Regions from separate parts of the Aestuariimicrobium sp. G57 genome, predicted to be linked through region 2. Evidence: predicted binding sites of a transcription regulator. Region 2 holds the regulator's gene; each other region holds the start of a gene.

Region 1 (4,121 bases), on a different contig from region 2:
GCGGTGGCGACACCGAGGCCACGGGCAAGTTCGCGGCAGCGGCGGGACCGGTGGGGGAGTTCACCGCACCCGAGAAGGTCGACGTGTTCGCCGAGATCGAGGAGCAGAAGCGGCGCGAGAAGGCCGCTTCGGACGCGACGGTCGAGAAGGCGATCGCCGAGGCTCGCAGCCTCGAGAACCCGGGACTGTCGCGTCGCGGCAACCAGGTGGGCAAGGGCGAGACGGTGCCGCAGCTGCCAGCGGGCGGGCCAGAACCCATCATGGATGCCGGGGACGCCAATCCGGTGGACTGGCACCACCCGGAGCCAGGGCAGCACCCGGAGCCGATGGGACAGCAGTATGGCCGACCCCAGAACTGGGGACCGCCGCAGCAACCGGGGGGCTGACCTGCGTTCGGGCATGCCGGTGGCCCGCCGGGGTGCGGCGGGTGCGGCGGTGTGGTGTGTTTCAGGCGGCGGTGGTGTCTGCTCCGTTGTCGGGGCGGGGCAGGATCTGTCCGGTGGGGTCTTCGATGAGCCAGGTGTGGCTGGGGGTGACGAGGTAGCCGAACCCGAGGGGTGATTTCCAGAGGTAGGTGCCTGGTGAGGGTTGGGACAGTCGCCAGCCGCCGTGGGTTTTGGCCCTGTGGACCTTTCGGGAGAGTGGGGCGAGGTTGTCCGGCCTGGTCAGGGGTTCTTGGCCTGGTCGGGGTGGTGTCCAGGGGATGGTGTGGTCCAGGTCGAGCCCGCGGGAGGGTTTCTTGGAGTAGGGGAAGGCTTCGTGGGGGTTGCGCAGGGTGATCCATTCCCGCATCCGGGCCGGCACGTGGTAGGCGTCGGTCGGAGCGAGTTCGTCGGGGTTGAGCACCGGACGGACGCTGATGCGGGTGTTGCCGGTGAGGTGTTTCACCCAGCCGGCGAGTAGCGAGCCGGCCTTCTCGACCTTGATCAGCCCGTCGCCGCTGCGCAGGGTGGTGTCGGTGAGGTGCACGACCAACTCCGACCGGGGGAGCAGCTGGTCGGGGTCGACGGTGATGGTGCCGCAGCTGTGGCCACGCTGGCCCCGGGCCGGGCACTGGGCATCGAAACCCTCGTCCTCAGTGGGCAGCTCATCTGTGAGGGCGGCCTGCAGCAGTTGTAGGGCCCGCGCTGGGGTGGCGAGCAGGCCGAGTGCCTGGGCGCGGCGGACTTGCTGGGATTCGCGGTTGCCGCCGTGGGCGAGGATTTCGGCGAGCCGGTTCAGTTGGGCGTCGAGGAAGATCGCATCCGCGGTGTCGATGGTGGCGGAGACGTCGGCGACCCCGGCCCCGGAATTGTTGATACCGCGGGTGTTGATCTCGACCCGCCGCCTCGCCAGAGTCTCATCGGGTGGAGGTGCGTCGGGGTCGTGCAGCAGTTCCTTCACGCAGGCTTTGATGAACTCGAGCACCCGGCCGAACGCCATGGTGTTGAGCCAGTGGGGCAGGTCCCGATCCAGCTCCACGGCCTGTTCGTAGGAGAGGTCCCAGGTGGCGCTGGCGAGTTCTGTGGCCTGCCATACCCGCAGCCGGCCGTCCATGAGCACCGCCCACGTGTTCGGCAGCCGATGTCTGACAGCGAGGGCGTGGGCGATGTGGAGCCTGACGGCTTCTTCCGACTGCCGCAGCGCCGCCGCCAACTCCAGAGTGCAGAACTCCGCCACCCCCGGGGTGCCGTCCCCGCCCCACTGCACCAGCCGCTCCGTGCCGGCGAGCACGGGTGATTCTTCGGGGATGTAGCTGTATTGGTCGGCGAACTCGGCATACAGCCGGAACTCCTCGGCCTCGGCCCGGCATTTGGCGAGGAACGCATCATTCAACGCCACGAGCTTCGCCCGCGCCCCCTCAGCGCTGATCTCGGTCTTCGCGAACCGCTGCTCGGAGGGCCGCCGGTCAATCGGCGGCCGCGGTTTCGATCTTGGTCTTGCGGGTTTGAATCGGTCTTCTACTACGGCGTTGGATCCCATCCGGACCATCTCGCCCCTTCATCTCGACTGGACAGAAACACCACCCGACACCACTTCGTGTCGAACTGTTGTTCTATTCTCTCAAGCCGGGACCCCCACACAACCCCCCGAGCGGAACCTGTGGACAACTATTTCCCAGCCCGACGCCCTGCCCGGCCGTCAATCCGCCAGGCGCAAACCCGCGCTCGACCGCACTGCAGCCGCGAGCCCCTAGGGTTGGTCCGTGGCCACCCTCATCGAGATCACCGACCCCTCCGACCCTCGTCTGGCTGACTACGTCCGGCTGCGTGAGACGACCCTGCGGCACAGCCTCGAGAGCCAGCACGGCATGTTCATCGCCGAGGGCACCAAGGTCATCGAGCGGGCGCTGCAGGCGGGGTTCCGGCCGCGCTCGCTGCTGCTGGCCCCGCGCTGGTGGGACGGATTGAGCGCACTGGTCGAGCCCTTCGACGTGCCCGTCTACCTCATGGACGAGCACACCGCTGAACGGGTCACCGGGTTCCACGTGCACCGCGGTGCACTCGGCTCGTTCCACCGGGTGGCGCCGACGGGCCTCGAAGCCCTGCTCGAGAGTGCTGCGCAGCGGCTCGTCCTCGTGCAGGACATCGTCGACCACACCAACCTGGGGGCCATCATCCGCTGTGCAGCCGGCCTCGGCTGGGATGGTGTCGTGCTCTCACCGCGTGCTGCCGACCCGCTGTACCGGCGTTCGATCAAGACGGCGATGGGCACGGTGTTCCAGCTGCCGTGGGCGCGCATGGCCGACGACGACGAGCTGGCGCTGCTGCGCCGTGAGGGCTGGGTCACCGTGGCGCTGGCCCTGACCGAGGACGCCGTGCCGCTCGCTTCTGTGCCGCCGCTGGTGGCGGGCGGCAAGGTGGCGATCATGCTGGGCACTGAGGGTCACGGGCTCGACCAGAACTGGTTGGCGGCAGCAGACATCGTGGCCACGATCCCGATGCAGGCCGGGGTGGACTCACTCAACGTTTCAGCCGCAGCAGCCATCGCCTGTTACGTGCTGGGTGCGGGGGCCTGACATGACCACAACCCCCATGCGTTACGCCGAGATGCCCACCCCCGCCGTGCCGCGCATCATGTTCAGCGTGGTCACCCGGTTGCTGATCGGGCTGATTGCCGGCTGGCTCACCATGTTCGTGCCGCTGTTGGCCCTCGAAGAGGACGCGGTCGAAGTCGAGCGGCGCTGGTACCAGTTCGATGCCCTGTCGCGCTATGCCATCGGCATCGTCTTCGTGTTGATCGTCGCCCTGGCGCCGCTTGCCGTGGCCGGATGGCACTGGGTCAGCCTGACGGGCCGGCGTGCCATTGAGACACTGGCGCCGCAGCGGCTCGACCAGGTGGCCACCCAGCACCAGCTCAGTTTCTGGCCCTCGGAATCACGCAAAACGCTGCGCATCACCCTGTACAGCTATGCCGGCACCCTGCTGGTGGTCGGCGCCTTCCTGTTCATCTTCGGGCTGATCAGCCTTGCCGATGATGTTCCCGACAGCATCCAGGCCGTCATCATCGGTGCCGTGTTGGTGGTCCTGTCCGCGGGGTCGTTCTGGTGGGCCAGGTCGCTGCGCACCGGCTTCAGCGAGCAGTCACCTCGAAAGACGTGGTCGGACGACCTGGGCCAGGCACGCGCGCAGGCCAGGAAGGCCGCGAAGTCCCAGGGGGCTGGGCCCATCCCCGGCTGGCTTCGAACGCTGCTTCTGGTCGCGCGGGCCGCAGAGGTGCTGGTCGGCGTGGGGGTGAGCGTCACGGCAGGCCTCGTCATCCTGGGTGTCATCGTGCGCAAGCCATGCCGCACCTGCGATGAACGCACGTTCGGCGAGGGCATCGAGCTGACCCTCGACCGCTTCTGGGTCGGCGTCATGGTGCTGGCGCTCGTGGTGGCCGCCATCATCGTGGCGCACGGACTGCTGGGCGCGCTCGCCAACGGACTGACCCGCCGCGTGCTGCTGAACCGCATCAAGCGCGGCGACATCGATGGTGCCCGCCCCCAACACCCGGTGCTGGCCCAGACAGTCGGTGAGGATTCCGGGCCGTGGGACCGGCTGGCCCACCTGGCCTCACTGTGGGGTCCGATGCCGCTGCTGCTTGGCCTCACCTGGTGGCTCGTGGGCCGGGTCGGGCACACCCAGTACGTCGAGACCCCC
Region 2 (4,121 bases):
CATGGCCCACGGCCGACGCGACTTGGCTTTTCGCTCCCACCTCTCCAGTGTGACAGTTCGTCAAATGTCTGGGCCATTCGCGTTGGTGTGACCGGCTGGTGGTCTAGATTGTGACGAGGCCACACCCGGCCGGCAAGTACGCCCATCCGGCCTCGCCGGAATTGATGGAGAACCTGATGAGCAACAATTGGAACGATCCGAACGCCCCTCACGGTGACAACAACCAGAGTGGGTGGGACCAGAGCGGCAGCGCCGACCAGGGCCAGCAGCCCGACCAGTGGGGCCAGTCGCAGCAGTCGGCCGGCAACACCTGGGACCAGGGCCAGCAGCAGCCCGCCGCCGACCAGTGGAACCAGCAGCAGCCCGGCGCCGACCAGTGGGGCCAGTCGCAGCAGTCGGCCGGCAACACCTGGGACCAGGGCCAGCAGCAGCCCGGCGCCGACCAGTGGGGCCAGTCGCAGCAGTCGGCCGGCAACACCTGGGACCAGGGCCAGCAGCAGCCCGGCGCCGACCAGTGGAACCAGCAGCATCCCGGCGCCGACCAGTGGAACCAGCAGCAGGCCGCTGGTTGGGACCAGGGAGCCGCGCAGCAGCCCTACGGTGCAGCCCCCGGCTACGGTGCCACACCCGGCTATGGCGTCCAGGCTGCTCCGGGCGCCAAGGTGCATCCGATGCTGGGCATTCCGCTCGCAGACTGGGGCAAGCGCGCCCTCGGTGGCTTGCTCGACTTCGTGCTGCCCGGCTTCATCGCCGGCATCATCCTGAGCCTGATCTTCGCCCCCGAAGTCACCTCGACCAGCGGTGGGGTGAGCGTCACCCAGACCAACAACTGGCCGAACATCATCTTCAGCCTGCTGCTGTACCTTGCCCTTGCCTTCGTCAGCCAGCACACCGGCCAGAGCTGGGGCCGCAAGATCGCCAAGACCCAGTTGGTCGGCGAGGACGGTCGTCCGATCGGTCTGGCCAAGAGCTTCATCCGTTACCTGCTGCACTATGTTGACTCGTTCATCTGCCTCATCGGTTGGCTCTTCCCGCTGTGGGATTCGAAGCGCCAGACGATCGCCGACAAGATCATGAAGACCTACGTGATCGACGTCAGCCAGACTGGTCCGGTCAACGTCGCCCAGCAGTGATGAGCTGAGCACGGTCCACCTCCTCGAGGGCCACCTTGCGCACAGGGCCCCAGCCATTCGGCTGGGGCCCTGTTCACATTCGGCTGTGCCTGCTCAGTGCCTGCTCAGCGCGACGCAACGACAGCCACGTCATCGCCAGCAGCGCCATCGGGTGCGCTGACTGTCCACAAGCCCTGGACGACCACCACCACGCCCACCACGAAGACCAACGCGAATGCCACCATGATCGCCAGCAATGCCCGATCACCCAGGCCGGGGTTGCTCGACCGTCGCGCACCCCGTGCCGGGGCGAGCGCCGAAGACACAGTGCATGCGGCCCCATGGGGCCGACCCGCATCGCGACGCTGCCGCGCCGGTGCAACAGGCTGCACAGGTAGCGGTTGGCGGGTGGCCCGCGCGCGCGGGCGACGTCCATCTTGGACGCGGACCGATGAGTTGAGGGTGACAGCGCTCATGTGGATTCTCCTCTGGTGGCCGTGCACACATCCTGCGCAACGGGTGTGGAACTTCGGGGAACAGCTGCGAGCTTCGAACACCTGTTCGAGATGGACTCTAGCGGCTGACGGCTCGCGATTCAAACACTTGTTCCAAACAAACGTTCGACTCACGTTCGCCGACCACCAGCGCCACGCACGAACAGTTGATCACCCGCCTCTGACAAAATCTCCAGCGCACGTCCCCGGCCGCGCTCACCCATGCCGCCCGTAGCCCAAAGTCGGCACGGCGTCGCCCGCGACACGCCAGTTCGAACAGGTGTTTGAATCACGTCATGGATGGCAGTAAGCTGGGTGCATGGTTGCCGATGAATCCCCCCGACGCGCTCAGGCCCCGGCCCCCCAGGCTCCTCGCCGCGCCCGCCGCGGTCCGGGGCGACCCACCAATGCCGAGGTCGCCGCAGAGCTCGGCACCATCACCTCCCTGCCCGATGGGCCGGCCGATGCCGACGGCCTGACGCCGCGACAGCGCCGAATCCTCGAAGTCATCCGCGATGCGGTGGCCGCACACGGCTACCCGCCGAGCATTCGTGAGATGGGCGAGGCCGTCGGTCTCGCGAGCCCCAGCAGCGTCTCGCACCAGCTCAAAACGCTTGAGACCAAGGGCTTCCTGCGTCGGGACCCGAAACGCCCCCGCGCGCTCGAGGTGCAGCTCCCCCCGTCCCTGGCCCTCACCGCAGCGCCACCCCGCCCCCACCCGATCGCCGCAAAGGCCGAGACGCAGCCCACCGAGGTAGAGGTCGACGAGACCGGCGTCAACGACGCGAACCCAGTCGGTGTGGCGGTCCCCATGGTCGGCCGAATCGCCGCCGGCGGGCCGATCCTCGCCGAAGAACGGGTCGAGGACGTGTTCGCCCTGCCGCGCCAGTTGGTGGGCGACGGTGTGCACTTCATGCTCGAGGTCAAGGGTGATTCCATGATCGACGCGGCCATCTGCGACGGCGACTGGGTGGTGGTGCGCCAGCAGGACACTGCCGTCAATGGGGACATCGTCGCGGCCCTGCTCGACAACGAGGCCACGGTGAAGACCTTCAAGCGCAAAGACGGTCAGGTCTGGTTACTGCCTCACAACAAGGACTACGAGCCCATCAACGGCAACTACGCCTCGATCATGGGCAAGGTCGTCGCGGTGCTGCGCAAGGTCTGAGGGCCGCGCGGCCTCAGTCGCGCGCCTGCTGCAGGCGACGCAGCGCCTGCACGGCCATCTCACGATCGGTGGTCATCCAGTATTCCGGCAGGGACGTGCGCAGGAACCCGCCGTAGCGGGCCGTCACCAGCCGTGGGTCGAGCACCGCGACGACGCCACGGTCGGTCGAGCGCCGGATGAGGCGCCCGCTGCCCTGGGCCAGCAGCAACGCGGCATGGGCGGCAGCCACCGACATGAAGCCGTTGCCGCCAGCCTCGGTGACGGCCTGCTGACGTGCCTGCATGAGCGGGTCGTCCGGGCGGGGAAAGGGGATCTTGTCGATGATGACGAGTTCACACGTCTCACCGGGCACGTCGATCCCCTGCCACAGCGACAGCGTGCCGAACAGGCTCACCGAGGGATCGGCGATGAACCTGCTCGTCAGGTCGCTCAGCTGCGACTCGCCCTGGCACAGGATGGTCATGTTCGGCAGTTGGGCACGCACATGTTTGGCCGCTTCGGTGGCATTTCGCTGTGAGGCAAACAGCCCGAGCGTGCGACCACCCGCCGCCCAGACGAGCTCCGCAATCTCTGCGAGCAGTTCGGGTGCCATCCCGTCGCGACGCGGGTTCGGCAGCCCCGCACCGACATACAGGATGCCCTGCTTGCGGTAGTCGAACGGCGAACCGACATCGATGCCCGCCCACGCCCACGGCGCGTCGTCATCCTCCTCGTCGAGCACCACACCCGGGTCGGCCACCCGCTGCTTGCGACTGAGTCCCACGCTCGCAGCGACGTTCTCGAACTCGCCGCCCACCGTCAGCGTCGCGGACGTCAGCACCGTGGGCGTCTGGCCGAACACTTTCTCGCGCATGAGCCCCGCCACCGACAGGGGGGCCACATGCGCCCATCGACCAGCACGCTCGCGTTCAGAGACCCAGACCACATCGGTGCCCTTCAGCGCCGCCATCCGTTCGGCGATGTCGAAGATCTCCTTGACGGCCGCTGCCGCCTGGGACTTCTCGGCATCATCGCCGCGCACGGTCCGGCCCTGGTCCTGTTTGCCCGTCAGTTCACTGGTCGCCTTGCGCGCCGCGTCACGCACCTGCGCAAATGCCCTCACCAGCGGGCCATCCTCAGTGATGCGGGCGAGTTCAGCCGCCGCCAGGGTGTCCTCGAGCGCCTCGGCGGCCTCGAGCAGTTCGACGCCCGCCTCATCGGTGAGCCAACCGAGTGCGCGCCGCGCCACCCGTTCGATGATCTGCGGGCTCAACTCATCACTGGCAGCACCGGTGACCCGGGAGACCAGGTCGTGGGCCTCGTCAATGATCACTGCCCCATGCTCGGGCAGCACTGTGCCGCCGTGCA
Region 3 (4,121 bases), 640 kb from region 2:
CCTCCTGCCAGGCGCGGCCCAGCGGGTCGGCCTGCTGGAAGGGCATCAGCTCGTCCCAGGCGCGGAACACTGCCCGGGCCTTGTCGCCGTCCCAGGCCTCTTCGCCTGCCATCAGCGAGACGTGGTAGTCGTAGCCGTTGACGCGCAGGTTGAGCATGTCGAACGTGCCCATGGCTTCCCAACCCTCGAGGTCGGCCATGCCGATGGGGGTGATGCCCGCAACCTTGATCTGTTCGTTGAGGCTGACCCATTCGTCGAGCGTGGTTGGCGGGGTCCAGCCCTGCTTGGCCCACAGGCTCGGCTTGTAGAAGACCGCCCAGGGGTACCAGGTGCTGGGCAGGAAGATCATGCCGCCGTCCTTGCCGGCCGACGAGGCGCGCATCGATGCGGGCATGCCGTCGAGGTTCGCCCAGACGTCGTCGAGGTTGGCGACCAGGCCGCGCTCGGCAAAGTAGCGGGCGCGGTAGCCGGCGAACCAGGTGAACACGTCGTTCGGGTTGCCCTGCAGGTAGTTGTTGATGCTCGACTTGAACGTCTCGTGGTCGAGCACGTTGATGTCGACGGTGCCGCCGGGGAAGTTGTCCATCATGGTGCGCATCGACGTGCGGGGGATGGCATCGGATTCATAGGAACCGACGGACACGGCGCCCGCGGGTGCGGAGGTTGCTGAGCAGCCTGCGAGGGCGGCGACGGCGCCGATCCCGAGGGTGCCGAGCAGGGCGGTGCGTCTGGTGACGGGGGCCAGGGCCTCGTGCATGTGGTTCTCCTTTCGTGGTGTGTGGTGGTGGGTGCGGCAGGTTGGTGTGTTGAGGTCTCGACGTTCAGGCAGATGCCCGGACGACCAGTTCTGTGGGCAGCAGGATCGATGCGGCGGCCTCGCCCGCCAGCACGCGGTGCAGCAGGCGCCCGGCCTCGGCCCCGACCTCGGTGATGGGCTGGCGCACGGTCGTGAGGGCGGGTTGGGTGCGGGCGGCGATGGCCTGGTCGTCGAAGCCCACGACCCGCACATCGTCGGGCACACGTCGTCCCTGCGTCGCCAGCACCGTCATGGCCCCGATGGCCTGGCGGTCAGAGGCGCACAGCACGGCATCGATGCCGGGTTCGCGGGCCAGCAGCGCGGCCATGGCGCTCGCGCCGCCCTCGCTGCCCCAGGGCGAGGCGATGACGAGGTCTGGGCGGAACAGGTTGCCGAGGGCCTCGCGGTGGCCGTCCAGGCGGCCCCTGGCCGAGGGGGCGTCGTCCGGGCCGGCGATGATGGCGATCGTGCGGGCACCTTGGGTGACCAGGTGCTGCGCGCCCAACCGGCCACCGAGCACGTCATCGGCGTGCACGGCCCACAGGTTCGGGCGCGAGATGTCGATGACATCGCAGAGCACGGTGGGCAGGTCGGGGTTGAGCGAGGCGAGGATCGGGTCATCGATGTGGGGCGTGAGGTGCACCACGCCGTCCACGCGCCCCGGGTCGAGGTGGCGGATCGCCCGCTCGCGCTCGTCCTCGTTGGTCGCAATCAGCAGCGACAGGCCGATCTCGGTGCCGGTGAGGGCCGAGGACAGCCCCGCCAGCATGTTGCCGAACGTCGGGTCTTCGAACAGTTCGCCGTAGGGCTGGGTGAGCACGGCGGCATAGACGTTGTTGCGCCCTGAAGCGAGTGAGCGTGCATGGACGTTGGCCTCGTAGCCGCATTCGATGATGGCGGCCTCAACCTTGGCCCGGGTGCGGGCCGAGACCGAGCCGCCGTTGAGGACGCGCGACACGGTGCCGCGGCCGACCCCGGCGGCGCGGGCGACGTCTTCGAGTGTGGGGCGGTGCATCGTTGCGCCTCCTGATCCTTCTTCATGGTGATTGGGAGCGCTCCCAATTCGAGAGTACCTGACGGCCCGGGGGTCTGCCAAGGGGGGTGGCCAAATCGGGGCTTGACGGCGGACTTGGGGGTGGGGTTATAGTGAAGATGTTCGAACAGATGTTCGAATGAAAGAACTCTCGCGAGTCAGGGGAAGGCTTGCGGGAACACCACCGGGACGGCCCGGTGCGGACGGCTTCGACCCCTGTCCGCACCGGGCTCTCGCATCAGTTCGGGGAGGGCTGTGAGCATGCGCAGACATGATGATCCCGTCGAGGTCAGCTGTGACCGCGACGAGGCACCCAGCAGGTTCATCTGGCGCGGGGCGTTGTGGCGGGTGCTGGCGGTTGAGGGCCACTGGATCGAGACGGGTTCGTGGTGGACCAGTGCGCCGGTGCGCGCCGCCCGCGGCGAACAGGTCGAGGTCCTTGACGAGGCAGGCGGTGACGACCTGATCGGTGAGGTGAACGTGTGGCGTGTCGAGGCGGCCAACGGCATGCCCGGCAGCCGCGGTATCTATGAACTGGCCCATGCCCCCTCGCGGGCGGCATGGCAACTGCGTGGGGTGGTGGACTGATGAACGCCGCAGAACCGGTCTGGGTGCCCGATGTGCGCCATGCCCGCACCCTGGTGATCGAGGCATTGCTGTGCGATGCGCCGGCCGAACGCTACCTGCAGGCGCAGTATGCGGTGGCGCTGGCCGCCGATGCCGCGGTGCTGGCCCGCACCGGACGACGCATCCCCGTCGACCTGGGTGACCCGTGGCCGCTGCTGGCCAGCACGGTGCCGGCGCTGGGGGAGTGGGCGGCCTATTTCGCCGCCACCCAGTCGCGGCGGCGTTCGATCGCCGCAGGTCGGTTGCAGGTCAGCGACCGTGAGGCCGACGACCTGTTGCGCGATGCCGACGGGTTCTGCGAGGCAGTGATCGACTGGGCGCAGCGGTTCGAGGGCGGCAAGGGGTTCGACGCGGGGCAGGGCAGGTCGGCGGGATGAGTGGTCCTCGATGAGCGATCCTTTCGTGCACCTGCGGGTGGCCTCGGGCTATTCCCTGCAGCACGGTGCCTCACACCCCGGTGACCTGGTGGCCGCGGCCGCCGACCATGGCATGGACACGCTGGCGCTGACTGATCGCGACGGGCTCTATGGTGCCATCCGGTTCGCCAAGGCCTGCCTGCGTCACGGGGTGGCCCCGGTACTCGGCGTCGACCTCGCCGTCCCCGACCCCTGGCAGCGGGCCCCCGAACGCCGGGCCAGTGCCGCCAAGGGTGGCGAACTGCGCGACCCCCGGCTGCCGCGGGTGGTGGTGCTGGCCACGTCGCGCAAGGGCTGGGCCGGCCTGTGCCACCTCACCACAGCCACCCACCTCGCTGGCCGCCGCGGTGACCCGGTGAGCAGCCTCGAACTGATCGCCGAACACGGCGCCGATGGTGACCTCGTGGTGATGCTCGGTGCCGACTCACCCGTGGGCACCGCGGTGGCCGACGGTGACCGGCTGCGGGCCGCGGCACAATTGCGGCGCTGGGTCGACGCGCTGGGCCCCGAACAGGTCGTGCTTGCGGCGTCCAACCACCAGGTCAAGGGGCACGGACCCCATTCGGCCAACCATGCCGGTGCGATGGTGGCGCTGGCCGACGAGCACCAGGTCGGGGCGGTGCTGACCAACCAGGTGCGGATGGCCCACCGCCACCAGGCACCCACCCTCGACGTGCTCGATGCTGCCCGCCGACTGGTGCCGCTCGACCTGCGCAATGTCGACCGCCGCAATGCCGAGGGCTGGCTCAAGCCCGGCAAGCAGATGATTGACATCGCCGAGCAGGTGGCCGACAGGTCCGGTCGCCGCGGTGGACGTGACGGGGCCGAACGCCTGATCGCCGAAACCCGCATGCTGGCGCTGCGCTGCCAGCTCGACCCGCGTGCCGACATCGGGCTGGGTGAGGTCCACCTGCCCGAATTCGATGTGCTCGGCACCACGGCCGCTTCGGCCATGTCGGTGCTCAAGCAGCGCTGCGAGGCCGGCATCCCCGACCGGTACGGGCCGGGGCACCTCGACGCTGTCCGGCAACGGCTCGACGAAGAACTGGGGGTCATCGACCACCTCGGGTTCGCGTCCTACTTCCTGACTGTCGCCGACGTGGTGGGCCTGGTGCGTGACCTGGGCATCCGCTGCGCGGCCCGCGGCTCGGGGGCCGGCAGCCTGGTCAACCACCTGCTGGGTGTCTCGGGGGTCGACCCGTTGGCCCACGGCCTGGTCATGGAACGCTTCCTGTCACCCCTGCGTCGG

Evidence for each region. The regulator LexA, encoded in region 2, represses DNA repair genes until DNA is damaged. The targets are predictions, from matches to a motif close to TCGAACANNTGTTCGA.
Region 1: the regulator LexA is predicted to act here: its motif matches at 2,023-2,038, upstream of ACQCX5_RS12300 (DUF222 domain-containing protein).
Region 3: the regulator LexA is predicted to act here: its motif matches at 1,953-1,968, upstream of ACQCX5_RS03330 (DUF6504 family protein).

The regions. Positions count from the first base shown of each region.
Region 1 is NZ_JBNINW010000005.1:127,883-132,003, reverse strand. Features, by position in the region: gene ACQCX5_RS12300 (DUF222 domain-containing protein) at 448-1,821, opposite strand; gene ACQCX5_RS12295 (TrmH family RNA methyltransferase) at 2,186-2,998, shown strand; gene ACQCX5_RS12290 (hypothetical protein) at 3,000-4,121, shown strand, end outside.
Region 2 is NZ_JBNINW010000001.1:81,244-85,364, reverse strand. Features, by position in the region: gene ACQCX5_RS00410 (DUF2752 domain-containing protein) at 1-40, opposite strand, end outside; gene ACQCX5_RS00405 (RDD family protein) at 177-1,133, shown strand; gene ACQCX5_RS00400 (hypothetical protein) at 1,238-1,438, opposite strand; gene lexA (transcriptional repressor LexA) at 1,926-2,774, shown strand; gene ACQCX5_RS00390 (ATP-dependent DNA helicase) at 2,788-4,121, opposite strand, start outside.
Region 3 is NZ_JBNINW010000001.1:725,949-730,069, reverse strand. Features, by position in the region: gene ACQCX5_RS03340 (ABC transporter substrate-binding protein) at 1-757, opposite strand, end outside; gene ACQCX5_RS03335 (LacI family DNA-binding transcriptional regulator) at 822-1,811, opposite strand; gene ACQCX5_RS03330 (DUF6504 family protein) at 2,091-2,417, shown strand; gene ACQCX5_RS03325 (SAV_6107 family HEPN domain-containing protein) at 2,417-2,833, shown strand; gene ACQCX5_RS03320 (DNA polymerase III subunit alpha) at 2,844-4,121, shown strand, end outside.